One region of the Achromobacter sp. Root565 genome, then DNA from elsewhere that is predicted to be linked to it. Evidence: predicted binding sites of a transcription regulator. Region 1 holds the regulator's gene; the other holds the start of a gene.
What was found. The regulator LexA, encoded in region 1, represses DNA repair genes until DNA is damaged. The targets are predictions, from matches to a motif close to ACTGTATNNNNATACAGT.

Region 1 (15,497 bases):
TCGCGTGGCTTGGCGCTGTGCGTCATCAAAATACGCAGGCACGGTGATGACCGCGCCCACCAGTTCGTCGCCCAATACGTCTTCGGCGCGCTGACGCAGCACCGCCAGGATCTGCGCGGACACTTCCACGGGGCTCAGGTCGCCCTGCGCCGTGCGAATCCGCACCATGCCGGGCGCATCGACAAACTCATAAGGCGCGCGCGTTGCCTGCGCCTCTTCCAGCGAGCGACCCATGAAACGCTTCACGGACACAACCGTGTTCAGCGGATCCTCGGCCTGCTGAGCCAGCGGCTCACGGCCCGTCGTGACCTTGCCGCCAGGGAAATAGCGCACCGCCGAGGGCAGCAAGGCATGGCCTTGCGCATCGGGCAGCACTTCAGCCACGCTGCTGCGCACGGCAGCGACCAGCGAATTGGTGGTGCCCAGGTCAATCCCGACCGCCAGCTTGCGCTGGTGCGGCGCGGGCGACTCGCCGGGCTCGGATATCTGCAATAAGGCCATGATTCTGTTTTTCTGGTCAGTAGGCCGCGCCGGACAGGCGCCCATGACGGGAACGCCCCAGCGCGCCGTTGGCTATCCTGCGGGCTGCACGTGGGCCAGCTCCTGCGCCAGCTTTTCCACGAACATCCATTCCCGCACCTTGCGCCCGGCCGCCGCGTAATCGCGTTCGTCATCCAGAAGGCGCGTCAGCGTGGCGCGCATCTCTGCACGCGCATCGTCCAGTTCGGCTTGCAACGCGTCCAGGACGCCGGCGTCATCGCGCCCATCGTCCAGCATCTCACGCCAAGTCATCTGCTGCATCAGGAAAGCCGCGTCCATCGACGTGTTGCTTTCGGTCTGCAGGTCCACGCCCGCCTGCTCGCACAGATAGCGCGCCCGCAACAGCGGATCCTTCAACTCGCGATAAGCCTCGTTGGCACGAGCCGCCCATTGCATCGCCACGCGGCGTTCCGCCGGGCTGGCCGTGGCAAAGCGGTCGGGGTGCACCTTCGCGGCAACGGAGCGCCAGGCGTGTTCAAGCGCCTGGCCGTCCAGGTCGAATCGTGCCGGCAAGCCAAACAGGCTGAAGTGATCGTCACCAGCCAAGACTTACACCGTGAACGACTCGCCGCAGCCGCAGGTCGCCTTCTCGTTGGGGTTGCGGAACTTGAAGCCTTCGTTCAGGCCCTCGCGGGCGTAGTCCAGCTCCGTGCCATCGAGGTACGACAGGCTCTTGGGGTCAATGAAGACCTTCACGCCAAAGCTCTCGAAGACGACATCTTCCGACTCGACCGCGTCGACATATTCCAACTTGTAGGCCATGCCGGAGCAGCCCGTCGTCCTAACGCCGAGCCGCAAGCCGATACCCTTTCCGCGCTTTTGCAAGTAGCGGCCGATATGGGTGGCAGCCTGTTGGGTCAGGGTAACGGACATGATCAGCCCGCCACAGCTTCGGCGGTGACCGAATGCTTTTCTTTGTAGTTCTGCACCGCGGCCTTGATCGCGTCTTCGGCCAGGATGGAACAGTGCACCTTCACCGGCGGCAGGGCCAGTTCTTCGGCGATCTGCGTGTTGCGGATGTTCATCGCTTGATCCAGCGTCTTGCCCTTGACCCATTCGGTCACGAGCGAGCTGGAGGCGATGGCCGAGCCACAGCCGTAGGTCTTGAAGCGCGCGTCTTCAATCACGCCGGCTTCGTTCACCTTGATCTGCAGCTTCATGACGTCGCCACAGGCCGGCGCGCCCACCATGCCGGTGCCCACCGAGTCGTCCGACTTGTCGAACGAACCGACGTTGCGGGGGTTTTCGTAGTGATCCAGAACTTTGGTGCTGTAAGACATGTTAATTCTCCACGTATATCAAGGCGCGGGCGCTTAGTGCGCGGCCCACTGCACGGTGTTCAAGTCGATGCCTTCCTTGGCCATTTCCCAAAGCGGCGACATATCGCGCAGCTTGCCAACCCGGCTCTTGATCAGTTCGACCGCAAAGTCCACTTCCTTCTCGGTCGTGAAACGACCCAGCGTGAAGCGGATCGAGCTGTGCGCCAGTTCATCGTTGCGCCCCAGGGCGCGCAGCACGTACGAAGGCTCCAGGCTGGCCGAGGTGCAAGCCGAACCGCTGGAAACCGCAAGCTCCTTGATCGCCATGATCAGGGACTCGCCTTCGACGTAGTTGAAGCTCACGTTCAGGTTATGCGGCACGCGCTGGTCCATGTCGCCGTTGAGGTAGACCTCTTCGATTTCCGACAGGCCGTTCCACAGGCGATCACGCAGCATGCGAATGCGCTCGTTTTCGGTGCCCATTTCTTCGCGCGCCAGGCGGAAGGCTTCGCCCATGCCGACGATCTGGTGCGTGGCCAGCGTGCCCGAGCGGAAACCGCGCTCATGACCGCCGCCGTGCATTTGCGCTTCGATGCGGATACGCGGCTTGCGGCGCACATACAGCGCGCCGATGCCCTTGGGGCCGTAAGTCTTGTGCGCCGAGAACGACATCAGGTCGACCTTCAGCTTTTGCAAGTCGATTTCCACCTTGCCGGTCGCCTGAGCGGCGTCGACGTGGAAAATGATGCCCTTTTCGCGGCAGATCTCGCCCAGCGATTCCACGTCCTGGATCACGCCGATTTCGTTGTTCACCATCATCACGGACACCAGCACGGTATCGGGACGCAGCGCAGCCTTGAAGACATCCAGGTCGATCAGGCCGTTGTCCTTGACGTTCAGGTAGGTGACTTCGAAGCCCTGGCGCTCCAACTCACGACAGGTGTCCAGAACCGCCTTGTGTTCCGTCTTGACCGTGATGATGTGCTTGCCGCGCTCGGCATAGAAGTTGGCCGCGCCCTTGATGGCGAGGTTGTTGGATTCGGTGGCGCCGGAGGTCCAGACGATTTCGCGCGGGTCGGCATTGACCAGCTTGGCGACTTCTTCGCGGGCGCGTTCGACGGCTTCTTCGGACTCCCAGCCAAACGCATGGCTGCGCGACGCCGGGTTGCCAAAGTTCTCATAGAGCCAGGGCACCATCGCGTCGACGACGCGGGGGTCAACGGGCGTCGTGGCCGAATAATCCAGATAGATAGGACGGGTGGTCATTTCTACAACTCCTGATACTTCTTATACGGTGGCGTTGGCAGCAACAGTGGTGGTCGGAGCGTTGGCGGCGGTAGCGCCTCCCACCCGGTTCACACGCACTGCGCAGGCCTGCGCTTGATTCGTGGCTTCCTGCAACTGGCGCACGCGCTGCTGATCGACGAGATCCTGCAGGGACACCGAATCCAGGTAATCCACCATCTTGCGATTCAACGTAGCCCAGAGTTCATGCGTCATGCACTTGCCCGGCTTGCCGTCGTTGCCGCTCGTACAGTCCCGCTTGCCGCCACAGCTCGTGGCGTCCAGCGGTTCGTCGACGGCGAAAATGATGTCTGCAACAGTCACGTTGCGCGCCAGACGCGCAAGCGAATAACCGCCGCCCGGGCCGCGGACGCTGTCCACGAGCTCGTGACGACGGAGTTTTCCGAAGAGCTGTTCCAGATACGAAAGCGAAATGTTCTGACGCTGGCTGATGGCCGCAAGAGTGACCGGGCCGCTATGCTGCCGCATAGCCAAGTCGATCATGGCAGTCACGGCGAAACGCCCTTTGGTAGTTAGCCGCATGGTGAATTCCCTGTGATTCCGGCAATGGCCGCCAGCGAATCCAGCGGTCAATACCCGAGTAATTGGCTCAAGTATAGCCTATTCCCGACTAATTTGGTATGGCTCCCAGCTACAAAAAACCGCGCATCTGCGCGGTTATTTACTGCCTTGTGCCTTGAGAGCCGCCCTGCGAGCGGCTCTGCAACCGGCCGATCAGGCAGCCTGGTACTGGGTAGCGCGCTTGCGGACCAATTCGAGGACGCCCTGACAGGCATCTTCCAGGTAGTCCAGGACCTTGCCGAAGCCGTCGGCGCCGCCGTAGTACGGGTCGGGCACGGTGGCTTCTTCGAACTCATTGGCAAAGCGCATCAGGAGCATCAGCTTGTGCTGATACGCCTTGGGGCATTGCTGCTGCATGGCGGACAGATTGTCCCAATCCATGGCGAGGATAAGATCGAAGTCACGGAAGTCTTCCGCGGTGACCTGACGCGCCTCGCAGTGAGTGATCTCGTAGCCGCGCTTACGTGCCGCAGCCTGCGCCCGGGCATCAGGCGCCTCGCCGATATGAAACGCGTGCGTGCCCGCGGAGTCGATGCGAACAACATCGCCCAAACCCGCGTCATTCACCAAATGGCGAAACACGCCCTCTGCGCTCGGCGAGCGACAGATATTGCCCATGCAAACGAAAAGTACCTTGGTCATCATGGGAGCAAGTGTGCGGGAAAACCCGAGATAAGGCAAGCTTTTTTTGCACTCGCGCAATTGATGCAGCGCAAATTAAAGGCCCACATAACAACAACAAAATCATGGACTTGCAAGCTGATATTCAGGTACCCCATGAGACTCAAGCAGCGCAAAATTCCGGAATGGTTACACCATGATGGCAACGCACCACTTTTTGCACAATTTCAGCCCGCAGTAAGCAACGAGACATGACTTGAAACATATGATCCGGCCCTAAACTGCCCCGTCGAGCAACACCCGTTGCTTGAGCGCATTGAGCGAATCTCGCGCGGCCGCAGCCTGTTCAAATTCAAGGTTGCGGGCGTGGTCCATCATCAGTTTCTCCAGGCGCTTGATCTCGCGCGCCAGGGCCTTCTCGTCCTTCAACAATTCCGCAGGCACCGCCGCTTCCAGCGTGTCGTGCTGGGCAGGCGCCACGATACCGTCGATCAGTTCGCGTACTGCCTTATGCACACCGCGCGCCGTGATGCCGTTGTCGACGTTGAATTGCAACTGCTTCGTGCGCCGGCGCGCGGTTTCGTCCATGGCGCGCTTCATGGAATCCGTGATTCGGTCGGCATACAGAATGGCGTGACCGTTCAGGTTGCGCGCCGCGCGCCCAATGGTCTGAATGAGGCTGCGCTCTGAACGCAGGAAACCTTCCTTGTCCGCGTCCAGGATGGCCACCAGCGACACTTCCGGAATGTCCAACCCTTCGCGCAGCAGGTTGATGCCCACCAGCACGTCGAAGGTGCCCAAGCGCAAGTCGCGCAGGATTTCGACGCGCTCGACCGTATCGATGTCCGAGTGCAGGTAGCGCACCTTCACGCCATGCTCGCTCAGGAAGTCGGTCAGGTCTTCGGCCATCCGCTTGGTCAGCGTCGTGACCAGCACGCGGTCGCCTTGCGAAACGCGAGTCTTGATCTGGCCCAGCAGATCATCCACCTGCGTGCGGGCAGGCAGCACCTGCACGATCGGGTCGACAAGCCCCGTGGGACGCACCACCTGCTCCACTACGTTGTCCGCGTGCTCCTGCTCGTACGCGGCCGGCGTTGCCGATACGAACACGCATTGGCGCATCCGGGTTTCGAACTCCTCGAGCTTGAGTGGACGGTTGTCCAGCGCCGAGGGCAGCCGGAAGCCGTACTGCACCAGCGTTTCCTTGCGCGAGCGGTCGCCGCGGTACATGGCGCTGAGCTGGCCGATCGTGACGTGGCTTTCGTCAATGAACATCAGCGCGTCGGACGGCAGGTAATCAATCAGGGTCGGTGGCGGGTCGCCCGGCGCGGCGCCCGACAAATGACGCGAGTAGTTCTCGATGCCTTTGCAGAAACCCAGCTCCTGCAGCATTTCCAGGTCGAAGCGGGTTCGCTGTTCAAGACGCTGGGCCTCCACCAGGTGACCATCATCGACGAAGCGCTTGACGCGTTCGCGCAGCTCTTCCTTGATGGTTTCGATGGCGCGCAGCACGGTATCGCGCGGCGTCACGTAGTGCGAGCCAGGATAGACGGTGAATCGCGGCAACTTCTGGCGGATGCGGCCCGTCAGCGGGTCGAACAGTTCCAGGGTTTCGATTTCGTCATCGAACAACGTGACACGCAAGGCGAGCTCGGCACTTTCCGCCGGGAAGATGTCGATGGTCTCGCCGCGCACGCGGAAAACCCCACGCGTGAATTCGGCATCGTTGCGCGTGTACTGCATGGCAACCAGGCGCGCGAGAATCTCGCGCCGGGCGATCTGGTCACCGGCGCGCAGGATCAGCACCATCGCGTGATAGTCGCCGGGGTTACCGATACCGTAGATGCACGACACCGTGCCCACGATGATCGTGTCGCGCCGCTCGAGCAGGCTCTTGGTGGCCGACAGCCGCATCTGCTCGATGTGTTCGTTGATGGACGAGTCCTTCTCAATGAACAGGTCGCGCGTCGGCACGTAGGCCTCGGGCTGGTAATAATCGTAGTAAGAAACGAAATACTCCACCGCGTTCTTCGGGAAGAACTCGCGCATTTCGGCGTAGAGCTGCGCGGCCAATGTCTTATTGGGTGCAAGGACCAGCGCCGGGCGGCCCATGCGCGCGATGACGTTGGCCATGGTGTAAGTTTTGCCTGACCCGGTCACGCCCAGAAGCGTCTGGTACATGAGACCGTCTTCGACACCCTGGGTCAGCCCTGCGATGGCCGTGGGCTGGTCCCCCGCCGGCGGATAGGGTTGATAGAGATGAAACGGGCTGTCAGGGAAATCGACGAATCCCGGACCTGCGGCGGGAGCCCCCGCGCTTGGATCTATTGCGCTCTTAGGCATGCTAGACTGTTCCAGGGTAAACCCCCCATTATCCACAGCACTTCGTACTGCGTCCACCCACCTCATCAGAGTCCCATGAGCACCCTATTCGATTCCGTCGAGCTCGCGCCGCGCGACCCCATTCTTGGCCTGAACGAACAATACAACGCGGACACCCGCCCCGGTAAAGTGAACCTGGGTGTGGGCGTGTATTACGATGATCAGGGACGGATCCCGCTCCTGGGCGCAGTGCGCAAGGCTGAAACCGCCCGCATCGAGGCCGCTGCTGCTCGCGGCTACCTGCCGATCGAAGGCATCGCCGGCTACAACGCCGGTGCGCAAGCGCTGCTGCTGGGCAAGGATTCCGCGCTGGCCGCCGCCGGCCGTGTGCTGACCACGCAGGCACTGGGCGGCACCGGCGCCCTGAAGATTGGCGCCGATTTCCTGCACCAGTTGCTGCCGGGCTCCAAGGTTCTGATCAGCAATCCCAGCTGGGAAAACCACCGCGCCCTGTTCGAGCGCGCCGGTTTTGAAGTCGGCACCTATGCCTATTACGACGCCACCACCCGCGGGCTGAACTTCGAAGCCATGCTGGCCGACCTCAAGGCCGCGCCCGCCAAGACCGTCGTTGTGCTGCACGCTTGCTGCCACAACCCCACCGGCGCCGATCCCACCCCCGATCAGTGGAAGCAAATTGCCGCTGTCGTGAAGGACAACAACCTGGTCCCGTTCCTGGACATCGCCTACCAAGGGTTTGGCGACGGCTTGACGGAAGACGCCTCGGTCGTGCGCCTGTTCGCCGACCTGGACATGACCATGTTCATCAGCTCGTCGTTCTCGAAGTCGTTCTCGCTGTATGGCGAGCGCGTTGGCGCACTGACTGTCGTGGCCGGCAGCAAGGACGAAGCCACCCGCGTGCTGAGCCAGCTCAAGCGCGTCATCCGCACCAATTATTCCAACCCGCCGACGCACGGCGGCACGGTCGTCTCCACGGTGCTGAACACGCCCGAGCTGTTCGCCCTCTGGGAAGAAGAACTGGCCGGCATGCGCGATCGCATCCGCCTGATGCGCGCGCAGCTGGTCGACAAGATCAAAGAGCACGGCGGCAAGCAGGACTTCAGCTTCGTGCTGAAGCAGCGCGGCATGTTCTCGTATTCGGGTCTGTCCGCCGCTCAGGTGGACCGGCTGCGCGAAGAACACGGCGTCTACGCCGTGTCCAGCGGCCGCATCTGCGTGGCCGCGCTGAACAGCGGCAACATCGACAAGGTCGCAGCCGGCATCGCGGCCGTGCTGTAAATCGCCAGGCGGCGCCGCGCCGTCTTCAACCAAAAACGGGACCTGCGGGTCCCGTTTTTGTTGGCCTCGCGACCGGCTTGCTTTTTTACGCTGCGTCCCCCAGAATGGCGCTGTATATATGTACAGTCCGCTCGCAACGGATCATCGCCATGGCCAGCAAACTCACGGATCGCCAACAACAAATCCTGGACCTCATCAGGCAAACGGTCACGCGCACCGGCTTTCCGCCGACGCGTGCCGAAATCGCCCAGGCCCTGGGTTTCCGCTCCCCCAACGCCGCCGAAGACCATCTCAAGGCGTTGGCTCGCAAGGGCGCCATCGAACTCACGGCCGGCGCCTCGCGCGGCATCCGCTTGAAGGACGCCACCACACCGGTCCAGTCCTCGCTTCCCATCCCCGCCCTCGCCCAGCTCCTATTGCCGCTCGTCGGCCGCGTTGCGGCAGGCAGCCCGATTCTTGCAGCCGAGCACGTTGAACGCGAAGTCGGCGTAGACCCTAGCCTCTTTGCACAGGCGCCCGATTATCTGCTCAAGGTGCGCGGCATGAGCATGCGCGACGCAGGCATCCTCGAAGGCGACCTGCTCGCTGTCAAAAAGGCATCTGAAGCCCGCAATGGCCAGATCGTGGTGGCTCGTATTGGCGACGATGTCACGGTCAAGCGCCTTCAGCGCCAGAACGGCCACATCGAGCTGCTGCCCGAAAATCCCGACTTCGAAACCATCGTGGTCAAGGCCGATCAGGAATTTGCGCTCGAAGGCATTGCAGTGGGCCTCATCCGCACCCAGGCGCTGCACTAGGCCGGGCTCGGCCTATGTAAAGTCGGGCCGCCATCATGCGGCCTGCGCCCCGCCCCTTGCAGGGGGGCCCAAGCTCAAAAAACAAAACCCCGCTCATGTGAGCGGGGTTTTTTGCTTTCGGGGCGTTCGCAACACTTGCGCCACCCCTGGGCTTCGGACGCCCTCTTTCGAGAGCGTCCTGCGTTCAAGACGCCATTAGTGCTTCATGACCGGGTCGGTCGAGCCGGGTTCAGCCGGCTTGGCAACCAGGGCATCCTTGACGGATTCTTCCTCGGCCAACGGCTCCGGCAGACGTTCCAGGGCCAGTTCAAGCACCTTGTCGATCCAACGCACCGGCACGATCTCAAGGTGGTTCTTGACGTTGTCCGGAATCTCCGCCAAATCCTTGACGTTTTCTTCCGGGATCAGAACCGTCTTGATACCACCGCGGTGAGCCGCGAGCAGCTTTTCCTTCAGGCCGCCGATGGGCAGCACTTCGCCGCGCAGCGTGATCTCGCCCGTCATGGCGACATCTGCGCGCACCGGGATGCGCGACAGCGCCGACACCATGGCCGTGGTGATCGCGATACCCGCGGACGGACCGTCCTTGGGCGTCGCGCCTTCCGGCACGTGCACGTGCATGTCGTGCTTTTCAAACACGCTGTCGGCAAAGCCCAGGCGGCGAGCCCGCGAACGCACGACGGTGCGCGCTGCCTCGACCGATTCCTTCATCACGTCGCCGAGCGAACCCGTGCGCTGGATGACGCCCTTGCCGGGCATGTCCGCGACTTCAATCGTCAGCAGGTCGCCGCCGACTTCCGTCCACGCCAGGCCGGTCACCTGACCAGTCTGGTTTTCCTTCTCGGCCATGCCAAAGGCGTAGCGGCGCACACCCAGGAAATCGCTGAGGTTGTCGGCCGTGACGTTGACCGCCTTGACCTCGAGCGTCTTGCCCTCGGCCTTGGCGCGATCGCTTTGGGTCAGCAACTGCTTGATGACCTTGCGGCAGATCTTGCCCACTTCGCGTTCGAGCGCACGGACACCGGCTTCGCGGGTGTAATAGCGCACGATGTCGCGCAGCGCGCTGTCGTCGACCGTCAGCTCGGTCTCCTTCACGCCGTTGTTCTTCATCAGCTTGGGCAGCAGATGGTCGCGGGCGATGTGGATCTTTTCTTCCTCGGTGTAACCCGACAGGCGGATCACTTCCATACGGTCCAGCAGGGCCGGCGGGATGTTCAGCGTGTTGCTGGTGGCCACGAACATGACGTCGGACAGATCGAAGTCGACCTCGATGTAGTGGTCCTGGAACGTGTGGTTCTGTTCCGGATCCAGCACTTCGAGCAGGGCCGACGAGGGATCGCCGCGGAAATCCATGCCCAGCTTGTCGATTTCATCAAGCAGGAACAGCGGATTGCGCACGCCGACCTTCGACATGTTCTGCACGATCTTGCCGGGCATCGAGCCGATGTACGTGCGACGGTGGCCGCGGATCTCGGCTTCGTCACGCACGCCGCCCAGGGCCATGCGCACGAACTTGCGGTTCGTTGCCTTGGCGATCGACTGGCCAAGCGAGGTCTTGCCGACGCCCGGAGGGCCAACCAGGCACAGGATCGGCGCCTTCACCTTGTCCACGCGCTGTTGCACGGCAAGATATTCGAGGATCCGTTCCTTGACCTTTTCCAGACCGTAGTGGTCGTTGTCCAGCACCGTTTCGGCGTTGCTGATCGAGTTGTTGATCTTGCTCTTCTTTCTCCAGGGGAGATTGATGAGCGTGTCGATGTAGTTGCGCACCACGGTGGCTTCGGCCGACATGGGCGACATGAGCTTGAGCTTCTTGAGCTCGGCATCGGCCTTCTTGCGTGCCTCTTTGGGCATGTGGGCAGCGATGATCTTCTTTTCAAGCTCTTCGATGTCCGCGCCCTCTTCGCCTTCGCCCAACTCTTTCTGAATGGCCTTGACCTGCTCATTCAGGTAGTAGTCGCGCTGGCTCTTTTCCATCTGCTTCTTCACGCGGCCGCGAATCCGCTTCTCGACCTGGAGGATGTCGATTTCGGTTTCGAGTTGCGTGAGCAGGCCTTCGAGGCGTTCAGAAGTGCCGGTGATCTCGAGCATCTTTTGCTTCTGCTCGAGCTTCAGGGGAAGATGCGCGGCAATCGTGTCAGCCAGGCGACCGGCATCGTCGATGCCAGCCAGCGAGGTCAGGATCTCCGGGGGGATCTTCTTGTTGAGCTTAACGTACTGCTCGAACTGCGCGACGATGGCGCGGCGCAGGGCTTCGGTTTCGGAGCCTTGCATGGCGTCCGGTTCGATGGGCGACACCTGGCAGGTGAAGTGCGAATCGGCGTCTTCAATGGTGTTGATGCGCGCGCGCTGCGTGCCTTCAACCAGCACCTTCACGGTGCCGTCAGGCAGCTTGAGCATCTGCAGGATGCCGGCGACGCAGCCAATTTCGTAAACGTCTTCAGGCGTGGGGTCATCTTTGCCGGCGGACTTTTGAGCCACCAGCATGATGCTTTTGCCCGCTTCCATCGCGACCTCGAGCGCGCGGATGGAGCGCGGACGGCCGACGAACAGCGGGATGACCATGTGCGGGAACACTACGACATCGCGCAGCGGCAGCAGGGGAAGGTCGATCGGGTCGGAAGGCAGGGTCTGGCTGGCAGACATATGAGGTTCCTCGGTATGACTCGGCGTATGGGGACGGGACACCCGGGTAATACCCGAGCAAACTCGTCAATTACGTCTGTTATGGGAACAATAGCCGAAAATTCAAGATCTCGGCCGCCTGGATCACCAAAAGGCCCCAAAAAGGCCCTGGAACCGCCTTCAGTATGCGGCCATGGCGGACGGCTGAAAAGCGCGATCGGGGGTGTAGAAGCGCCCTAGGCAAAAAAACCCGTTACGAGAACGGGCTTTTTTGAAATATCAGGCGGCGGCATCGCGGACTTCACCGCGCTCCGGCTTCTCTGGCGCGGCGTTTTCATCCGCGTAGATCAGCAAGGGCTTGCCCTCGCCTTCGATGGCGTTTTCGTCGAGCACCACACGCTTGACGTTGCCCTGCGAGGGCAGGTCGTACATGGTGTCGAGCAGCGCCTGTTCGATGATGGAGCGCAGGCCACGAGCGCCCGTCTTGCGGCGCAGCGCCTTGCGGGCGATGGCCTTGAGCGCGGCGGGCCGCACATCGAGCTCGGCGCCTTCCATGGCGAACAGCTTCTGGAATTGCTTGAGCAAGGCGTTCTTGGGCTCGGTCAGAATCTGGACCAGCGCGGCTTCGTCCAGCTCGTCTAGCGTTGCGACAACGGGCAGACGGCCGACCAGTTCGGGGATGAGGCCGAACTTGATGAGGTCTTCGGGCTCGACTTCGGAGAACAGTTCACCGACGCCACGCTCGGACTTGGCGCGCACCGACGCCGAAAAACCGATGCCGGACTTTTCAGTGCGGTCACGGATGACCTTTTCCAGTCCGTCGAAGGCGCCGCCCACGATGAACAGGATGTTAGTCGTATCAACCTGGACAAAGTCCTGGTTGGGGTGCTTGCGGCCGCCCTGCGGGGGCACCGACGCCACCGTGCCTTCGATCAGCTTCAGCAAGGCCTGCTGCACACCCTCACCCGACACGTCGCGGGTGATGGAGGGGTTGTCGGACTTGCGCGAGATCTTGTCGATCTCGTCGATGTAGATGATGGCGCGCTGGGCCTTTTCGACTTCATAGTTGCAGTTCTGCAGCAACTTCTGAATGATGTTTTCGACGTCTTCACCCACGTAACCGGCTTCGGTCAGCGTGGTCGCGTCGGCCATGACGAAGGGCACGTTCAGCATGCGAGCCAGCGTCTGGGCCAGGAGCGTCTTGCCGGAGCCAGTGGGCCCGATCAGCATGATGTTGCTCTTGGAGAGCTCGACTTCGTCGCCCTTGATTTCGCCGTGGCGAATGCGCTTGTAGTGGTTGTAGACGGCCACGGCCAGCATGCGCTTGGGCGACGATTGCCCAATGACGTACTGGTCGAGGAAGGTCTTGATTTCAGCCGGAGTGGGCAGCTCGGAACGAATCGCCGCGCGCGCGGTAGCCTGCGCCTCTTCGCGGATGATGTCGTTGCACAGATCTATACATTCATCGCAGATGAATACCGACGGACCCGCGATCAGCTTGCGGACTTCGTGCTGGCTTTTATTGCAAAACGAGCAATGCAGCACCTTAGCGTCTGCCGATCCCTTTTTTTCAGGCATATTTCTTTCGTATCTCAGGTAAAGATGCGCCAGGCCGGATAAATGGCCTAGCGCATGCGCTTACTCAAACATGATGGCAGCGGGTCTGGATCAACCGGGAAGTCAGCCTTCGGACCGGGAGGCCATGACCTTGTCCACCAGTCCATACGATACCGCATCTTCGGCCGACATGAAGTTGTCACGTTCCGTGTCCAGCTCGATGCGCTCCATGCTCTGTCCGGTGTTGGTGGACAGGATGCGGTTCAGGCGCTCGCGCAGATCCAGGATTTCGCGGGCCTGGATCTGGATGTCGGAAGCCTGCCCCTGGGCGCCGCCCGAGGGCTGGTGGATCATGATGCGCGAGTTGGGCAGCGTGAAACGCTTGCCCTTCTTGCCAGCCGCCAGCAGGAACGCGCCCATGCTGGCCGCAAGGCCGGTGCACAGGGTGGACACGTCCGGCTTGACGAACTGCATGGTGTCAAAAATGGCCATTCCCGCGTACACCGACCCGCCGGGCGAGTTGATGTACAGGGAAATGTCCTTGTCAGGATTCTCCGATTCCAGGAACAGCAACTGAGCCACGACCAGGTTGGCCGTGGCGTCGTTCACCGGACCCACCAGGAAAATGAGCCGTTCGCGGAGCAGACGCGAATAGATGTCGTAGGCGCGCTCGCCGCGCCCCGACTGCTCGATCACCATGGGAATGTAGCCCAGGCCGGTGGGGGTCACCGAAGACCCGCCATTCATTGCCGCATAGAAATCGGTGAATCTCTGCATAGTGTTACGCCATCCCCATCAACTGATCGAAAGCCACCTTTTCGTCGGTGACCTTAGCCTTTTCCAGAACATGCGCGACGACGTTGTCTTCGAGCACGATAGCCTCGATTTCAGCACGACGCTGGCGGTCTGCCAGGTAATAGCTGACAACCTGGGCGGGTTGTTCGTAGTTCTGGGCGAATTCTTCGATGCGCGCGCGAACCTGTTCCGGCTTGGCTTGCAGCTGAGCTTGCTTGACCAGTTCGGACACCAGCAGGCCCAGGCGGACACGGCGCTCGGATTCGGTCGAGAAGGCCTCGGCCGGGATCGGCACGGATTCGGCGTTCGGCACGCCGCGCTGCTTCAGTTCTTCGCGGGCAGCGGCGATACGGCCTTGCACGTCGTTGTCGATCAGGGCCTTCGGCACGTCGAACTTACCGGCTTCGACCAGGGCGTCCATGACGCTGGACTTGGTGCGGCCTTGCGAACGAACTTTGACTTCGCGCTCGATGTTGCTGCGGATGTCGGCCTTCAGCTTTTCGACGTCGCCTTCGGCTTGGCCGAGCGACTTGGCGAATTCGCCGTTCAGTTCGGGCAGGACGCCTTCAGCCACTTCCTTGATGGTGATGGTGAATTCGGCAGTCTTGCCAGCGACTTCCACACCTTGGTAGTCGTCCGGGAACTTGAGCTGGAAAACCTTGGTTTCGCCAGCCTTCAGGCCGCGGGCGGCTTCTTCGAATTCCGGCAGCATGCGGCCTTGGCCCAGCACGAACGGGAAGTCTTCGGCCTTGCCGCCTTCGAACGGCACGCCGTCGATGGTGCCGGCGAAGTCGAGGGTGACGCGGTCGCCGTCGGCGCTGGCGCGGCCTTCACGGGCTTCGAACGTGGCGCGTTGCTTGCGCAGCACATCCAGCGTCTGCTGGACTTCTGCGTCGGTGACGGCGGTTTCGTAGCGGGTGACGGCCAGGTCGGACAGGTCCGGCACGGCGACTTCAGGATAGACCTCGAACGTGGCGGTGAACGCCAGCGTGTCGTCGGAAACGCCTTCCGTCTTGGGCTCGAGGTTCGGGGCGCCAGCGACGCGCAGCTTGGCGCCGTCGATGGCTTGTTCAAAGGCACGGCCAACTTGGCTATTGATCACGTCGTAGCGGATGCTGGGACCATGGCTGCGCTCGAGCATGGCGAGCGGCGCCTTGCCCGGACGGAAGCCGGGGACCTTGGCGGTCCGAGCCACGCGCTTCAATTGCGCCTGGACTTCCTTTTCGACGTCGGCCACCGAGACGGCCAGATCAACACGGCGCTCCAGGCCGGAGAGGGTTTCAACCACAGGCTGCATTAAAAGACCTATTTTCCGAGAGATGAGATTACGGGCGGATAAACGCGGCATTTTACCGGAAACTTCCGGAACCCTGACGCAAAGGGGCGCGAGCCCCGGAATTGCCCGGATGCTCGCGCCCCGTTTATCGCCCAAAAAGCGAGGACGGACGCCTGGCCGCGAGGTTACTTGGCCTTGGCGATGCGATCTTCGATGTGCTGCGCACGCTTGGTCGAGGACGGGTGGGAGCTCATCATATCGCTCTTGCCGCCGTTCAGCTCGGCCAGCTTCTGGAACGCGGTCACGAGACCACGGGTGTTCTGCTTCTTGGACTGCAGCAGATCAAACGAATAATCGTCCGCCGCGCTTTCCTGCGACTGCGAGAACTGCGCATTGATGAACTTCTCGGACAGGTCGCCCAGTTGCGAGGCGCTCAGCTTGGCAACAGTCGCGCCGCCCGCCGCGCCAGCCGCGTCACGCGCCGCCGACACCGTGTAGGCCGTCTGCATCGCCTTCTTGGTGTGACCCAGCGCCACGTGGCCG
Region 2 (15,497 bases), on a different contig from region 1:
GTGCGCGGCCTCGCTGGCAGTGCAGGACGTGATCCGGCGCGACGGGCTGCTGGAGCGCGTGCGAGTCCAGGGCGCGGGCCTGACGCAGCGGCTGCATGCGGCGCTGGGCGAACACCCGCACGTGGGCGACATCCGCGGCCGGGGCCTGTTCATGGGCGTGGAGCTGGTTCAGGACCGCGCCACCAAGCAGCCCTTCGATCCCGAGCTGACGCTGCATGCGCGGATCAAGCGCGAGGCGATGGCGCGGGGCTTGATGGTCTATCCGATGGGAGGCACCCTCGATGGACGACAGGGTGATCACGTGCTGCTCGCGCCGCCCTTCATCATCTCCGACGACGAACTGGACCAACTGACCGAACGACTCGCCGGCGCCATCGACGCCGCGATATCGCAGACGCGGGGTTAGGCGTCCACCGCAACGGCGGCCGGGCGAGGATCCGCCCGCGCCACCTGATCAGCCTGCGCCTGCCCGCAGCCAGGGCGGCCGTGCGCCAATGGTGAGCGCGCGCAGGAACCATTCCACAGGGCCGTAGGCATGATGCCGCAGCCACCAGGCAGACAACGGCAACTGGGCGGCAAAGATAGCCACCGCAATCAGAAACGCGGCCAGGGGCGGCACGGCGGCGTACAGGCGCAAGCCCCACGCCGTGAAGAGAAATGCGCAGACCACCGACTGCATCAGGTAATTGCTGAGCGCCATCCGCCCGGCGGGCGCCAGCCAGGCCCCAATGCGCTCGCCAGGCCCCGTGCGCAGCGCCAGCAGGAACGCCGCACCGTATGACAGGCTTAAAAGCGGCGCGGTGAAAAGGCCCACGGCCAGTCCCGGCAATTCCCACACCACGCGCGCCTGCGGCAAGGCGCTGGTCGCATACGCCGCGGCGCCGGCCAGCCCGGGCAGGACGCATAGCGCGCACAGCAGTCCGAGCGCGCGGCGCGAGCGCCAGGGGTCGGCCAGCGCATTGCGCCGGCCCAACGCGTATCCCGCCAGGAACATGGCAAAAACGAATGGCCCCTGCACGAACAGCACAGTGAACCAGATGGCCTCGGTGAGTTCCTTGATGTGCTGCGCGATCGTGGTGCCGACGGTGCCGCGGTACGCCTCGATGGAGGCCAGCGCCTCGGCTTTGTATTGCAGCCCGTAGCCGGCCGGCACGGGGTCCAGGAAACTTAACGCGCCCAGAATCGCCCACACCGCCGATGCCAGTGCGATCAGCCACAGCGCAACGCGCAGCGCCCGGCCCGGGTCCATGCGCCGGCATAGCAGCAGCGCGAGGCCCAGCAACGCGTACGTCACCAGAATGTCGCCCTGGTAGAACAGGATGGCGTGCGCCATACCCAGGGCCGCCAGCCCCGCCAGCCGGCGCAAAAAACGCGGCACGAAGGCCGCGTCGGCGCGTTCGGCCGCCGTCATCTGCAGCGTGAAGCTGTAGCCGAACAGGAAGGAAAACAGCAGGTAGAACTTGGTTTCGAACAACCAGGCGACCAGCCAGCGGACCGTCACATCCAAGGGGCTGGAATAGACCGGATCCGGCACGCCCCCGCCGTAGAACGGAAAGGCGAACACGTTGATGTTGACGACCAGGATGCCGAAGAGCGCAAAGCCCCGCAGGGCATCGACGTGCGCGAGGCGCGGCCGGGCGGCGAGGTCGATGCTCATGCGGGTCTCTGGATGGCAGCTGGGCGGCGCAAAGGGCGCGCGCCGCCGGGCGTCTGCGGCGTCAGGCGGCGCGCAGGCGTCAAACCAGCACCGGAGACAGCAGCGGCTGCTTGGGCCGCACATCCAGCGCGCGGCCCTTGCGGGCCCGCTTGCCGACATAGACCGCCAGATCCGCACCCGCCAGGATGTCTTCGGTCATCTTGTTGCGGTAGATGCCCGTGGCGCGCAGCCCGCGGGGGCCGATCGGCACGGTCTGGTCGAGCTTGTCCGCGCCGTCCAGTCCCATCAGGATGGTGCCGCGTCCGCCGCCGGACAGCGACTTGACCTCGTCCAGGCCAAAGACCAGGAACTTGCCCTTTTGCGACAGCAGCGCCAGTTGCTGGGCGCCTGCAAACAGCGGCACCGGGCGCAGCAGTTCGTCGCCCGTTTCAAGCGTGATGAATTGCTTGCCCGCGCGCTGGCGGCTGACCATGTCGGACAGCTTGGCAGCAAACCCATAGCCCCCGCGCGTTGCCAGCAGCCAGCGGCTGTCGGCGGACGCGGCGATCGTATGGACGATGCGCGTGCCGGACTCCAGGTCGATCATCGTGGTGACCGGTTGGCCGTCACCGCGAGCCGACGGCAAGCCGGACACCGGCACCGAGTAGACCCGGCCGTTGTCGCCAACCGCGATCAGCGTATCGGTGGTGCGGCACTCGAAGGCGCCGTACATGTCGTCGCCCTGCTTGAAGCCGAATTGCGAGGCGTCATGGCCGTGGCCCTGGCGGGCGCGCAGCCAGCCCTTCTGCGAGACGACCACGGTGACCGGTTCGTCCAGCACCTTGGTTTCGAGGACTGCGCGCTCGGCCGTCTCGATCAGGGTGCGCCGCTCGTCGCCGAATTGCTTGGCGTCGGCTTCGATTTCCTTGATCAGCAGGCGCTTGAGCGTCGTGGGATTGTCCAGCAGCTCCTGCAGCGAGACCTGATCCTTGCGCTTGTCGGCCAGTTCCTGTTCGATCTTGAAGCCTTCCAGGCGCGCCAGCTGACGCAGGCGCATTTCGAGGATGTCCTCGGCCTGGCGCTCGGACAGCTTGAAGCGTTCCATCAGCGCGGCGCGGGGCTCGTCGGATTCGCGGATCGTCTGGATGACCTCGTCCACGTTCAGGTAGACGACCATGCGGCCTTCCAGCACATGGATGCGGTCGATGACCTTGTCCAGGCGGAAGCGCGTGCGGCGCACCACGGTGTTCGTGCGGAACGCCAGCCATTCGACCAGCACGTCGCGCAGGCCCTTCTGACGCGGACGGCCGTCGGTGCCGATGCACACCAGGTTGACGCTGGAGCTGCCTTCCATGCTGGTCTGCGCCAGCAGCGTGTTGACGAACTCGTCGCGGTCCACCCGCGAGGTCTTGGGTTCGAAGACCAGGCGCACCGCGGCGTCCTTGCCGGATTCGTCGCGCACGGCGTCCAGCAAGTTCAGCATCACGGCCTTGGCCTGCGTCTGCTCCGGCGTCAGGCTCTTCTTGCCCGTCTTGACCTTGGGATTGGTGATTTCCTCGATCTCTTCGAGCACCTTCTGGCCGGACGTGCCGGGGGGCAGCTCGTTGACGACCAGTTGCCACTGGCCACGCGCCAGTTCTTCAAACTGCCAGCGCGCGCGCACCTTGAGCGAACCGCGGCCCACGCCGTAGATCTGCGCGATATCGGCCGCCGGGGTGATGATCTGGCCGCCGCCCGCGAAGTCCGGGCCGGGGATCATTGCGTACAGTTCCTCGTCCGGCAACTGCGGCTGCTTGATGAGCGCCACGCAAGCCTGAGCGACTTCACGCAAGTTGTGCGGCGGGATCTCGGTGGCCATGCCGACGGCAATGCCCGAGGCGCCGTTCAGCAGCATCACGGGCAGCCGCGCCGGCAGCATCTGCGGCTCTTGCTGGCTGCCGTCGTAGTTGGGCACGAAATCCACAGTGCCCTCGTCCAGCTCGTCGAGCAGCAGCTTGGCGATGGGCGTGAGCCGCGCTTCCGTGTAACGCATGGCGGCGGCGTTGTCGCCGTCGCGCGAACCGAAGTTGCCCTGGCCGTCGATCAGGGGATAGCGCAGCGAGAAATTCTGCGCCATGCGCACCATGGCGTCGTATGCTGCCTGGTCGCCGTGCGGATGGTATTTACCGAGCACGTCGCCGACGACGCGCGCGGATTTGACGGGCTTGGCGCCGGAGCCCAGCCCCATCGCCTGCATGGCAAAAAGGATGCGGCGCTGCACCGGCTTCTGGCCGTCGCCCACGTCGGGCAATGCGCGGCCGCGCACCACGGAAACCGCATAGTCCAGATAGGCCTGCTCCGCGTAGCGCGCCAGCGTGATGGCGGCGTTGCCGTCACCGTCGCCGTCGCCGCCTGGCGGGTTGGAGTCAAACAGGCCGGGTTGATTGCTGTCGGTCATGATGGTTTCAGGTAGACAAATTCATCGAAACGGCGTCAATGCGCCTCAGGCGGACGGGGCCAGGAGCTGCGTGTCGGCGACATGCACGCGCATCTGGGCGCGCACGGCCTGCAACGTGGCGGCGTCCTGCCCGCGCTTGGGGATGATCACGCCCTGCAGGGTGCCGAGGATGACGTAGAGATGTTCGGGGGTTTCCTCGACCCGCCGCACGTCCGTCCACGCCATGTGCCCGGAGGCGGAGGCGGTGCTGTCGGTGACGCCGTCGGGCCCGAAGTCCAGTTCGTGCCGCCCCAGGTACAGGGTGTCGGGCTGCTTGGCCAGCATGCGGCGCGTGTTCATCCGCACGAGTCCGGGCAGCACGTATTCGTAGGCCAGGGCCAGCAGCGCCAGGATGCCCAAACCCACCGCCAGCCCCTGGAAATACACCGGCAGGATCGCGCCCCAATTGGGGCCCTTGCCGTCCCAGGTCTGCCAGATCAGGTACGCAAGCAGCGCCACGATCATCAGGACGCCGAAGCGCAAATGAGACCGGTACCGTCTGCGGCGCAGCTCCGGCCGTTTGTACACATAGGCGGCAAAATCCGCGTAGTCGTCGGCGGTCAGGTCGACGACCATGCGGGCTTGCCCGGGCGCGGACGGCGTCATCAGATGTCGAGCTCCGCCAGATTGCCCTTTTCCTCGATCCACGCGCGGCGTTGCGAGGACTCGCCCTTGCCCATCAGCATGTCGAACATGCGGGTGGTGTCGTCGGGGGTCTGGTCGCCGTACCCCACGGGCAGCAGGCGGCGCGTGTCCGGATTCATGGTGGTTTCCCACAGTTGCTCGGGGTTCATTTCGCCCAGGCCCTTGAACCGGCTGACGGCCCACGCACCTTCGCGCACGCCTTCCTTGCGCAGCTTGTCCTGCGCGGCTTCGAGCTCGCCATCGTCAAGACAATAGATCTTGCGGGCGGGGCGCTTGCCCTGGGCGGGTACGTCCAGGCGGAACAGCGGCGGCTTGGCGACGTAGACGTTGCCGGCCTCGACGAGCTTGGGGAAGTGCCGGTAGAACAGCGTCAGCAGCAGCACCTGGATGTGCGAGCCGTCGACGTCCGCGTCCGACAGGATGCAGATTCGGCCGTAGCGCAGGCCGGACAGGTCGGGCGAGTCGTTGGGGCCGTGGGGGTCGACGCCGATCGCCACGGAAATGTCGTGGATTTCGTTATTGGCAAAGAGCCGGTCGCGGTCGACTTCCCAGGAATTGAGCACCTTGCCGCGCAGCGGCAGGATGGCCTGAAATTCCTTGTCGCGGCCCATCTTGGCCGAGCCGCCGGCCGAGTCGCCCTCGACCAGAAACACTTCGGTGCGCGTGGCGTCGCTGGACTCGCAGTCGGTCAGCTTGCCGGGCAGCACCGCCACGCCGGAGCTCTTGCGCTTTTCAACCTTCTGGGCCGAACGCTGGCGCGCCTGCGCCTGCCGGATGGCCAGTTCCGCGAGCTTCTTGCCGTATTCGACGTTGCTGTGCAGCCAAAGGTCGAGCGCGCTCTTGGAGAATCCGCCGACCAGCCGCACGGCGTCGCGGCTGTTCAGGCGTTCCTTGATCTGACCCTGGAATTGCGGATCGAGCACCTTGGCCGACAGCACGAAGCTGGCGCGGGCGAACACGTCTTCGGGCAAGAGCTTCACGCCCTTGGGCAGCAGGCTGTGAAGCTCGGCAAAGCCCTTGACCGCGCCAAACAGGCCTTCGCGCAGGCCGGATTCATGCGTGCCGCCGGCCGGCGTGGGAATGAGGTTGACGTAGGACTCGCGCACCGCGTTGCCGTCGTCGGTCCAGGCCACCACCCATTGGGCGCCCTCGCCTTCGGCGAAATTTTCGTGGTCGGCGCCGGCGTACTGTTCGGCTTCGAAGAACGGCACCATCAGTTCGGCGCCTACCAGGGCTTCGGCCAGGTAGCCGCGCAGGCCGTCCTGATACTGCCAGGTCTTGGTGTCGCCGGTTTTCTCGTTGACGAGCGTGACCTTCACGCCCGGCAGCAGCACGGCCTTGCTGCGCAGCAGATGCGTCAGCTCGCCCAGCGGGATATTGGGGCTGTCGAAGTATTTGGCATCGGGCCAGACGCGCACGCGGGTGCCGGACTTCTTGCGGCCGCCCTGGTCGTAAGGCGCCAGGGGCTCGTCGACGTCGCCGCCCTTGAACACCAGCCGGCTGACGGCGTTGTCGCGCCAGACGATGACTTCCAGGCGGGTGGCGAGCGCATTGGTGACGGACACGCCGACGCCGTGCAGGCCGCCCGAGAAGGCGTAAGCGCCGCCGCCCGCCTTGTCGAACTTGCCGCCCGCATGCAGGCGCGTGAACACGAGTTCGACGACGGGCGCGTTTTCTTCGGGGTGCAGGCCGACGGGAATGCCGCGGCCGTCGTCCTCGACGGAGACGCTGCCATCGGCATGCAGCGTGACCTGGATCTGTTTGCCGTGACCGGCGAGGGCCTCGTCCGCGGCGTTGTCTATGACCTCCTGCACGACGTGCAGGGGGTTTTCGGTGCGGGTGTACATGCCCGGGCGCTGCCGCACGGGTTCCAGCCCCTTCAGGACGCGGATGGACGCCTCGTTGTAACGTGGAGTGGCCAAGTTATCCCCAACATCTGTGGAAAAAAACCGACATTTTACGGTTAAGCCTAGATTCTGCGCGGCTCCGGGTGGGATGCGCACGACCTGACCAGGTCCGAATTCGGTAGGATGATGAACAGTCACAACCGCCGTCCCGGGCGTTGACCTCCCGGATCGCGACAGCTGAGCCGCAACATCCTACACAAAATCCTGCAAACCCTGTTGTTATTAACAGTGGTATGCCTGTTGTTATTGACAGTGGTATGCTTGAGTCCATTCCACAAACAAGAACAACGGCAAGGCGCGTTTTAACGCGCCTTTTGCTGCCGAACCGAGAATCACCATCATGAGCGACCAAATCAAGAACGTCAGTGACGCCAGCTTCGATGCCGATGTGTTGAAATCCGGCCAGCCGGTGCTGGTGGACTACTGGGCTGCCTGGTGTGGCCCCTGCAAGATGATCGCCCCCATTTTGGAAGAAGTCGCCGCCGAATACGCTGGCCGCTTGACGATCGCCAAGCTGAACGTGGACGAAAATCAGGGCACCGCCACCAAGTACGGCATCCGCGGCATTCCGACCCTTATGCTCTTTAAAGACGGCCAAGCTGCCGCCACCAAAGTTGGCGCGCTGTCGAAGTCGCAACTCACCGCATTCCTGGACGGCGCGTTGTAAATCGCGTGCTGTAAACGAAGGCGCCGCCGCATAGGCGGCGCTCATTCAGTACCGCGCGAGCCCGTCCGTGGCGCGCCGCCAGAGCCCTCCTTTACTTTTCCCCCAACACTCACCGCGATGCACCTCAACGAACTGAAGGCGCTGCACGTCTCGCAGCTGCTCGAAATGGCCGCTGGCCTGGAAATCGAGAACGCCAACCGCCTGCGCAAGCAGGAACTGATGTTCGCCATCATGAAGCGGCGCGCCAAGCAGGGCGAGCAGATCTTCGGCGACGGCGTTCTTGAAGTCCTGCCCGACGGTTTTGGTTTCCTGCGCTCGCCGGAAACCTCGTATCTGGCCAGCACCGACGACATCTACATTTCCCCGTCGCAGATCCGCCGTTTCAATCTGCACACCGGCGACTCCATCGAAGGCGAAGTGCGCACCCCCAAGGATGGCGAGCGCTATTTCGCCCTGGTGAAGGTGGACAAGGTCAACGGCGTGGCGCCCGAGGCGATCAAGCATCGCATCATGTTCGAGAACCTGACGCCGCTGCATCCGAACCGCGTCATCCGCCTGGAACGCGACATCAAGAGCGAGGAAAACCTCACCGGCCGGATCCTCGACGTCTTCGCCCCCATCGGCATGGGCCAGCGCGGCCTGATCGTCGCCAGCCCCAAGTCCGGCAAGACGGTGATGATGCAGCACATTGCGCACGCCATCACCACCAACTACCCCGACGCGGTCATGATCGTCCTGCTGGTCGATGAACGCCCCGAGGAAGTGACCGAAATGCAGCGCACCGTGCGCGGTGAAGTGGTTGCGTCGACCTTCGACGAACCCGCCACGCGTCACGTGCAAGTGGCCGAAATGGTCATCGAAAAGGCCAAGCGCCTGGTCGAAATGAAGAAGGACGTCGTGATCCTGCTGGACTCGATCACCCGTCTGGCCCGCGCCTACAACACCGTCGTGCCGGCTTCCGGCAAGGTGCTGACCGGCGGCGTGGACGCCAACGCCCTGCAGCGTCCCAAGCGCTTCTTCGGCGCGGCGCGCAACCTGGAAGAAGGCGGCTCGCTGACCATCCTGGGCACCGCGCTGATCGAAACCGGCAGCCGCATGGATGAAGTCATCTATGAAGAATTCAAGGGCACCGGCAACTCCGAAGTCCACCTCGAGCGCCGCCTGGCTGAAAAGCGCGTCTACCCGTCCATCAACCTGAACAAGTCGGGCACTCGCCGCGAAGAGCTGCTGATCGCGCCCGACCTGCTGCAGAAGGTGTGGGTGCTGCGCAAGTTCATCCACGACATGGACGAAGTCCAATCCATGGAATTCATCCTGGACAAGATGCGCGCCACCAAGACCAACGCCGAATTCTTCGACATGATGAAGAAGAAGTAAGCGCATCGTCCGCGCCAAAAGAAGCCGCCTTTGCAAGGGCGGCTTTTTTTATGGGTGATTTCTTGCTTGGGACGGTGTCTGACACCCGGCGTATATCGTCGTCAGCTTGCTGCGGCGTCGCAATGGGTGTCAGACACCTGCGAAGCTTCCCGCGGCGGCTCAGTGTTCGATGAATTCCGGCATCCGGCGCGGCGTGGCATTCGCGGGGCGCGGCGTCTGCTTGGCAGGTTCCTTGCCGGCTTCGATCGGCTCGATGCTGGGGTCGTCCCAGCTACCCGTGACGGCGTATTCCATGGTCATCGCGCGGGCGAGCGGCTGCTTGAGCAGCCATTGCGTGACAAAAGCGCCCAGGCCGATCAGCGGATTGACCGCCAGCGCCGTCACCATTGCCGCGCCGCTGGCGTCCAGATTCGGAATCACCACCGCCTTCATGTCCCAGCGCTCCTTGACGAGGTTCACGCCGCCGGCCAGGACGATGGCGGCGACCGGCCCGTTGATCTTGTAGCCTTCGGTGGTCAGCATGCCGTCGGCCACCTTCACGTGGCCCCGGATGGTGTCGAACGGAAAGCCGTCGCGCAGCAAATTGGTAGGGTTCACGTCCAACCTAGCCAGCCGTTGCAGCGACTGCAGCGACAGCAGCTCCAGCAGCCGCGCGGTGCGGGAATTCACGTGCATGAAGCGGCCGTTGTCCAGGCTGACGACCACGTCGCCCACGACGTCCGCAATGTTGTGCGTCCACGGCAGATTGCGCCACGTGGCTTTGCCCTGGATCGTTCCCTTGCCGTTGGACACCACGTTCTCGAAGCCGATCCGGCCCATGAAGTCACCGATGTTTTCCAGCGTCAGCACCGCATCGACGGTCAGACCGCGGTTCGGACCTTCCAGCCCCCAGTTGCCCGTGGCGTTCAGGGCCGCCGAATCGTTGGTGATGGACAGCTTGTCCAGCCGCCACTGCCGTCCGCGTTCCAGATTGGTGCCCGTCACCTGCAGCGTCCCCAGGTTCTTGCCGTACAGCATGAACTGGTTGGCTTGCAGGTCGATGGCGGGGATGTCGGACAGGTCGTTGCCGGACGCCAGCGCCTTGTCGGCCTGGTTGGCATCGCCCTCGCCCGCGATCGACAGGTGTTTCAGGCGAGCGGTGATCTGGCCGGCGATGGCGCCCTGCGCCTCGCGCCATTCCAGCGTGCCCGCCGCCTGCCGCGATTCCAGTTCGACGCGCCAGCGCGCCGGCGCGGGGCGCGTGGCGTACAGCGTCAGGTCATTGAAGGTCAAGCCGCTGGCGTGCATCACACCGGCCGCCAGACTGATGCGCTCGGGCTGCGGCAGGATGGGCTTGGAAGGCGGCCTGCCCTTGACGGGCGGGGCGTCGAATCCATCCGATACCTTTTCCCAGCCGTCCATGTCCAACTCAGGCAGGTTGGCGTTCAGGCTCAGCCCGCGTTCCGGCAGGCTGGCTGGCCGCCCGACGCCCAATGCGCCGCGCGAAAAATAGGAGGCCGAGCCATCGGCAGGGTCCCGCTCGAACAACGCGTTGACGTTGTCGCCCAGGCTGGCCGTGAGCCAGCGCCGGTCGCGCGCGCCCCGGTCCTGCGCGGGCGACCATTGCAGCTTCAACAACTGCGCGGACTTGGCGGGCTTGCCGGCCGGCGCGGGCATGTCGATCGCCATGCCGATCAGGTCGGACTCGGCCGAAATGTCGATCGCGCCGCCCTTCAGGTAGATCAGCCGGCCCTTGTAAGCCGCCCGGCCGGTAAAGCGCGACATCGACGGCGCGCGGCTCAACTGCGTCAGTCCGGCTCCCGATAGCGTGCCGTCAAAGCGCAGCGCGTCCGTGCCTTGCGCCAGCGTGCCGTAGATGTTGACGGGCCCGCCCAGGAACTGCGCGCGGATGCCCTTGGTCTGCACGCCCTTTTCCGAAAATTCCAGATCACCGTGGATCTGGCTGAGCACCGGAATCTCGGGCATGAAGCTGAACGAATTGTCCGAGAACCTGATGCGCCCCAGCACCCGCGTGTCGTCGGTGTTGAGCAGCGGCACGGTGAGATCGAGCGGCATCCGCCAGTCGCCGGTGCCGTGCGCCTCGTCCAGGGCCCCGTCCAGCAACTCGCCCAGCGGAGAATTCGCGGCCAGCGCCAGGTACGCCGCCACCGGCCCGGAGGTATCGCCGGTGACCCGAAGCTGCGAGTCGTGTTCCATGTTGGGAATGGCGGCTTTCACCGCGCCCAACTTCACGGTGTGTCCCTGTCCGGTATGCGCCACGGCGCCGCCCGCGCTGTCCAACGCCAGGCTCACCTTGTCGATGCGAAAACTGCCCGACAGGTTTTCCAGCATCGGCCAGCCCTTGTGGTGTTTGCGCGCCGGCGCGTAATCGACCTTGGCGCCGGAATAGTTGCCCGCGATGACGAACTCGCCGGTCGAGCCGGGCGCGCCATACGGAAAGTCGTCCAGATCGCCCTTGAGCGTGATGGCCGCCGAGTGCATCTGCCCGGCGGGCAGGCCGGTCGCCAGCCATTCGCGGGCGTCGGCGTTTACCTCGAGCGGCAGATAACGGTGGATGGCCGGCATCGAGCCGCGCACCATCGTGCCGCGCACGTCGGCCGTGCCCGCGGCGGTCTTACCCTCGGGCCGCCATTGCCCTTGCAGGCGTGCTTCCAGATCTTCATTGGCCAAGCGCAACTGGGCCACGTCGACGAACCAATGCTCCGAATCCGGCCCCTTGACCTGGGCGTCGAGTTCCAGGTCGTCGGCCCGCAGGGTCGGCGTCTCGAAGACGCCCGGCAGCGTCACGCCCAACTGATGCACCTTGCCCTTGACGGCCACGGCAGGCGCGCCCGTGCTGCGACCCAGCGGCACGCCTTCGATCTTCACGTAATCGCCGGGCCACACGGAAAAGCGTAACTGGCCCGACCCGCTCTGGACGGCGGGGCCGTCCGGCGCGGAGGTCCAGGCCACGCCGCGCACGGCGACGTCGCTGGTCAGTTCGGTGAACTTGCCGTGGTCCAGTTGCCACCACGCCCGCGCGGCCAGCCGGCCGGCGACCGCGGGCACGTCGATCCACGGCGCCCAGGCCTGCGGCTCCACGTCATCAACCTGCGCAAAAATCTGTCCGCTCCAGTTGGCGGGTCTCCGAGCGTCGGTGGCGAAGAGGCTACGGTTGAATTCGCCACGCAGCTCCAGCTTGTTCGCCAGCGCGGGGCCCGCGGAGGCCTGCAGCACGAACCGATGCGACAGCGCGCCATTGCGCACCAGGAAGTCGACCCCCTCCAGCGTCAGTTCCGGCGCCTGGCGCAGTTCGTCCTGCCAGCGCAGCGTGGCGTCACTGACCAGCAGTTCGCGCTGCGCCGCCAGCCAGCGCAGGCCCGGATGATTCAGATCGGAGGCGTGGTCGCTTGCGTTCAGGTCGATGTCCTGCCCGGCGACCCACAGATGATTGGACGCGTCCCGCCGCAACGTAAGTTCCGGTTTTTCCAGCCGCAGCCGCACCAGCGTGGGCGACAGCGCCAGCAGGCTGCGCCATGCAACAACCGCGGAAACGGACGGCAGGCTCAATACCGGATCGGCCTCGTCGTCGTAGACCTGGACGGCGGCGAGATCGAGCCTAGGATTGAGCCCTTGCCAGTTTGCCTTGATCGCGCCGATCGTGACGCGGGCGCCCAACGCCTCGCTGGCGTAGGCTTCGATCTGAGGGCGCCACTGATCCACCCGCGGGAGGACCCAGTAGCGCACGCCCAGAAACCCGATGGCGACGACGCCATAGACGGTCAGCGCGGCCCAGAACAGGCTGCGGAGCACTTTTTTTGGAACAGACACGGATCAGTGGGCAGGAGGAGATGTCTTGCAGTATCGTCCCCACTTATACCTGAAACACGTCCATCCGTCTGCCGCCCTTTGCACCATGTCGAAACCATCCTTGCTTGCCCCTGCCCTCGCCTGGTCCGGCCATCTGCGCCGCCGCCTGGACGCCCACTCGGACCTGGCCGCCTGGTTGGACAAGGCCGTGAAACACCCCGTGACACCGGACCTGATGGCGCAATGGCAGAACGAACTGGCCGGCACGGCCTCGGACGCCTCCGCCGCCCTGCCGGTGGACGTCTGCCGCATGGTGCTGCGCAAGCTGCGCGAACGCGTCTTCAGCGTGCTGATCGTGCGCGACCTGACTGGGCAAGCGCCGCTTGAGGAAGTGGTGGGCGCCATGACCGCGCTGGCGGACATGGCGGTGGCCGCCGCCTATCGCAGCGTGGCGGCGGAACTGGTGGCCGTCCACGGCGTTCCGCGTGACCCCGCCACCGGCAAGCCGCAGGAGATGCTGATCGTCGGCATGGGCAAGCTGGGCGGCTGCGAGCTGAACGTCTCGTCCGACATCGACCTCATCATGCTCTACGGCGAGGAAGGCGAAACCGACGGCCCCCGCCGCATCAGCCATCACGAGTTCTATGGTCGATTGACCCGCCGCATGATGCCGGTGCTGTCCGAGGTGGACGCCAACGGCCAGGTGTTCCGCACCGACTTGCGCCTGCGTCCCGACGGCGACTCGGGTCCGTTGGCCTGGAGCCTGGACGCCCTGGAGCATTACCTCATCGGCCAGGGCCGCGAATGGGAGCGCTATGCGTGGCTGAAGGCGCGGCTGATGCCCGCGCAGGCATTTGCAGACAGCGACAGTGCCGCGCAGGCCAGGCAGCTCGAAAGCCTGCGCGTGCCCTTCGTCTACCGCAAGTACTTCGATTTTGACGCGCTGGCCGCGCTGCGCGCGTTGCGCGAGCGCATCCGCCAGGACTGGCAGCGCCGCGCGTCGGCGCGCAACGGCATCGACAGCGCCAACAACATCAAGCTGGGTGACGGCGGCATCCGCGAGATCGAGTTCGTGGTGCAGCTTGCGCAATTGATCCGCGGCGGCCGCATGCCGGCGCTGCAAAAGCGCGGCTTGCTGGAAGCGCTGCACGCCGAATGCGTGGCGGGTCTGGTCCCCGAGGACGACGCCCGCCGGCTCGAAGATGCCTACCGATTCCTGCGGCGCACCGAGCACGCGCTGCAGTACCGCGAAGACGAACAGACCCACCTCTTGCCCGGCGACCCTGACCTGCGCGCCGCCCTGGCCGCGGCGCTCGGGATGACGCCCGAAGACTTTGAAAGCACGTTGGCCGCGCACCGCACGTTCGTGTCGCAGACCTTCCGCAACGTGTTCCGCATGGTCGGCATGGGCGAGGAAGAATCCGCGCCCGCCGCCACCCCGGACACCGCGCCCGCCAGCCAGGACGAGCCTGACAGCGAAAGCGAACTGAGCGATCAGATCCGCCAGGCGTTTGGCAACGACGCGGACGACCTCCTGCGCCGCGCCCAGACGCTGTCCGGCAGCCACCGCGTGCGCAGCCTGCCCGAAAGCAGCCGCCGCCGCATGGAGATCCTGCTGCCTGCCGCGCTGCGCGCCGCGCTGCAGACGCCGGCGCCGCATGAAGCCGCAGTCCGTCTCTTCGACCTGATCGAAAAGATTGCGCAGCGCAGCGCGTACCTGGCCCTGCTGGCTGAATACCCGGACACGCTCGCCCGCGTGGCGCGAATGGTGGCCGCCAGCCCGTGGGCCGCGCAGTATCTGACGCAGCATCCGCTGCTGCTCGACAGCCTGATCGACTGGCGCACGCTTTTCGAGCCGCTGGACTTCGGCCAGATTGCCCGGCAACTGACCGCGGACCTGGACGCCTGCCGGCTTCCCGACGGCGACCCGGACGTCGAGCGCCAGATGAACCTGATGCGCGATGTGCAGCGCCAGGCCAGCTTCCAATTGCTGGCGCAGGATCTGGAGGGCGAGCTCACCGTCGAAAAGCTGGCCGACCAGTTGTCGGCGCTGGCCGACCTGCTGCTTACCGAAACCATCCGCCGCGCGTGGCCGCTCGTGAACAAGATCCCGGGCGCCGAACCGCACTTTGCCGTCATCGCGTACGGCAAGCTCGGCGGCAAGGAGCTGGGCTATGCGTCCGACCTGGACCTGGTGTTCCTCTTTGACGACCCGCGCGACGACGCCGCGGAGGTCTACGCCAAGCTGGGCCGGCGCATGTCGTCCTGGCTGTCGACCATGACGTCCTCGGGCCGGCTGTACGAGACCGACCTGCGCCTGCGGCCCGATGGGGACGCGGGGCTGCTGGCCGTGTCGCTCGAGGCCTTCGAGCAATACCAGCACAAGCACGCGTGGGCGTGGGAACACCAGGCGCTGACCCGGGCGCGTTTTGCCGCCGGCGACGCCAGCTTGGGCGACCGCTTCGAAAAGATCCGCGAAGACATCCTGGTGGCGCCGCGCGACACGGCCGCGCTGCGCAATGAGGTGCTGGCAATGCGCGAGAAGATCAACGCCGGCCATCCCAACACGTCCGACCGCTTCGATCTGAAGCACGATCGCGGAGGCATGGTCGACGTGGAGTTCGTGACACAGTATCTGGTGCTGTGCCACGCGCGCACGCACCCGGTGCTGGTGCGCAACCTGGGCAACATCGCGCTGCTGCGCCTGGCCGCCGAAGCCGGGCTGATCCCGCCGGACCTCGCGGCGCGGTCGGGGGACGCCTACCGCACGCTGCGGCGCGTCCAGCACCAGTTGCGCCTGCAGGGGGTGGAAAAGGCCCGCGTGGGGCCCGACCAGCTCCAGGCAGAACGGGCCGCGGTCCGCGAACTCTGGACGACGGTGCTGGGCTGATGACAACTCGTCGTAAAATAAGGGTTTTTCCGCTTTTGCCTGACCGCCATGTCTGAACTCGTCCGCCCCAAACTCGACCTGCCCGCCGGCCGCAGCAAGGTGCTGATGCA

Region 2: ASD71_RS26565 (DNA topoisomerase IV subunit B) is a predicted target of LexA. The motif match lies at 6,877-6,894, and genes of this name have one in related genera.

Annotation. Positions count from the first base shown of each region.
Region 1 covers NZ_LMGO01000001.1:2,089,994-2,105,490, forward strand. The annotation lists gene hscA (Fe-S protein assembly chaperone HscA) at 1-501, opposite strand, end outside; gene hscB (Fe-S protein assembly co-chaperone HscB) at 574-1,086, opposite strand; gene iscA (iron-sulfur cluster assembly protein IscA) at 1,090-1,413, opposite strand; gene iscU (Fe-S cluster assembly scaffold IscU) at 1,416-1,820, opposite strand; gene ASD71_RS09345 (IscS subfamily cysteine desulfurase) at 1,854-3,065, opposite strand; gene iscR (Fe-S cluster assembly transcriptional regulator IscR) at 3,087-3,626, opposite strand; gene ASD71_RS09355 (low molecular weight protein-tyrosine-phosphatase) at 3,819-4,310, opposite strand; gene uvrB (excinuclease ABC subunit UvrB) at 4,563-6,629, opposite strand; gene ASD71_RS09365 (amino acid aminotransferase) at 6,705-7,904, shown strand; gene lexA (transcriptional repressor LexA) at 8,054-8,701, shown strand; gene lon (endopeptidase La) at 8,897-11,347, opposite strand; gene clpX (ATP-dependent Clp protease ATP-binding subunit ClpX) at 11,606-12,904, opposite strand; gene clpP (ATP-dependent Clp endopeptidase proteolytic subunit ClpP) at 13,007-13,660, opposite strand; gene tig (trigger factor) at 13,665-14,975, opposite strand; gene ASD71_RS09395 (M48 family metalloprotease) at 15,140-15,497, opposite strand, start outside.
Region 2 covers NZ_LMGO01000009.1:115,288-130,784, forward strand. The annotation lists gene ASD71_RS26545 (aspartate aminotransferase family protein) at 1-406, shown strand, start outside; gene ASD71_RS26550 (DUF418 domain-containing protein) at 455-1,657, opposite strand; gene parC (DNA topoisomerase IV subunit A) at 1,737-4,073, opposite strand; gene ASD71_RS26560 (YcxB family protein) at 4,119-4,718, opposite strand; gene ASD71_RS26565 (DNA topoisomerase IV subunit B) at 4,718-6,679, opposite strand; gene trxA (thioredoxin TrxA) at 7,005-7,331, shown strand; gene rho (transcription termination factor Rho) at 7,449-8,708, shown strand; gene ASD71_RS26580 (YhdP family protein) at 8,868-12,500, opposite strand; gene glnE (bifunctional [glutamate--ammonia ligase]-adenylyl-L-tyrosine phosphorylase/[glutamate--ammonia-ligase] adenylyltransferase) at 12,604-15,387, shown strand; gene ASD71_RS26590 (epoxyqueuosine reductase QueH) at 15,436-15,497, shown strand, end outside.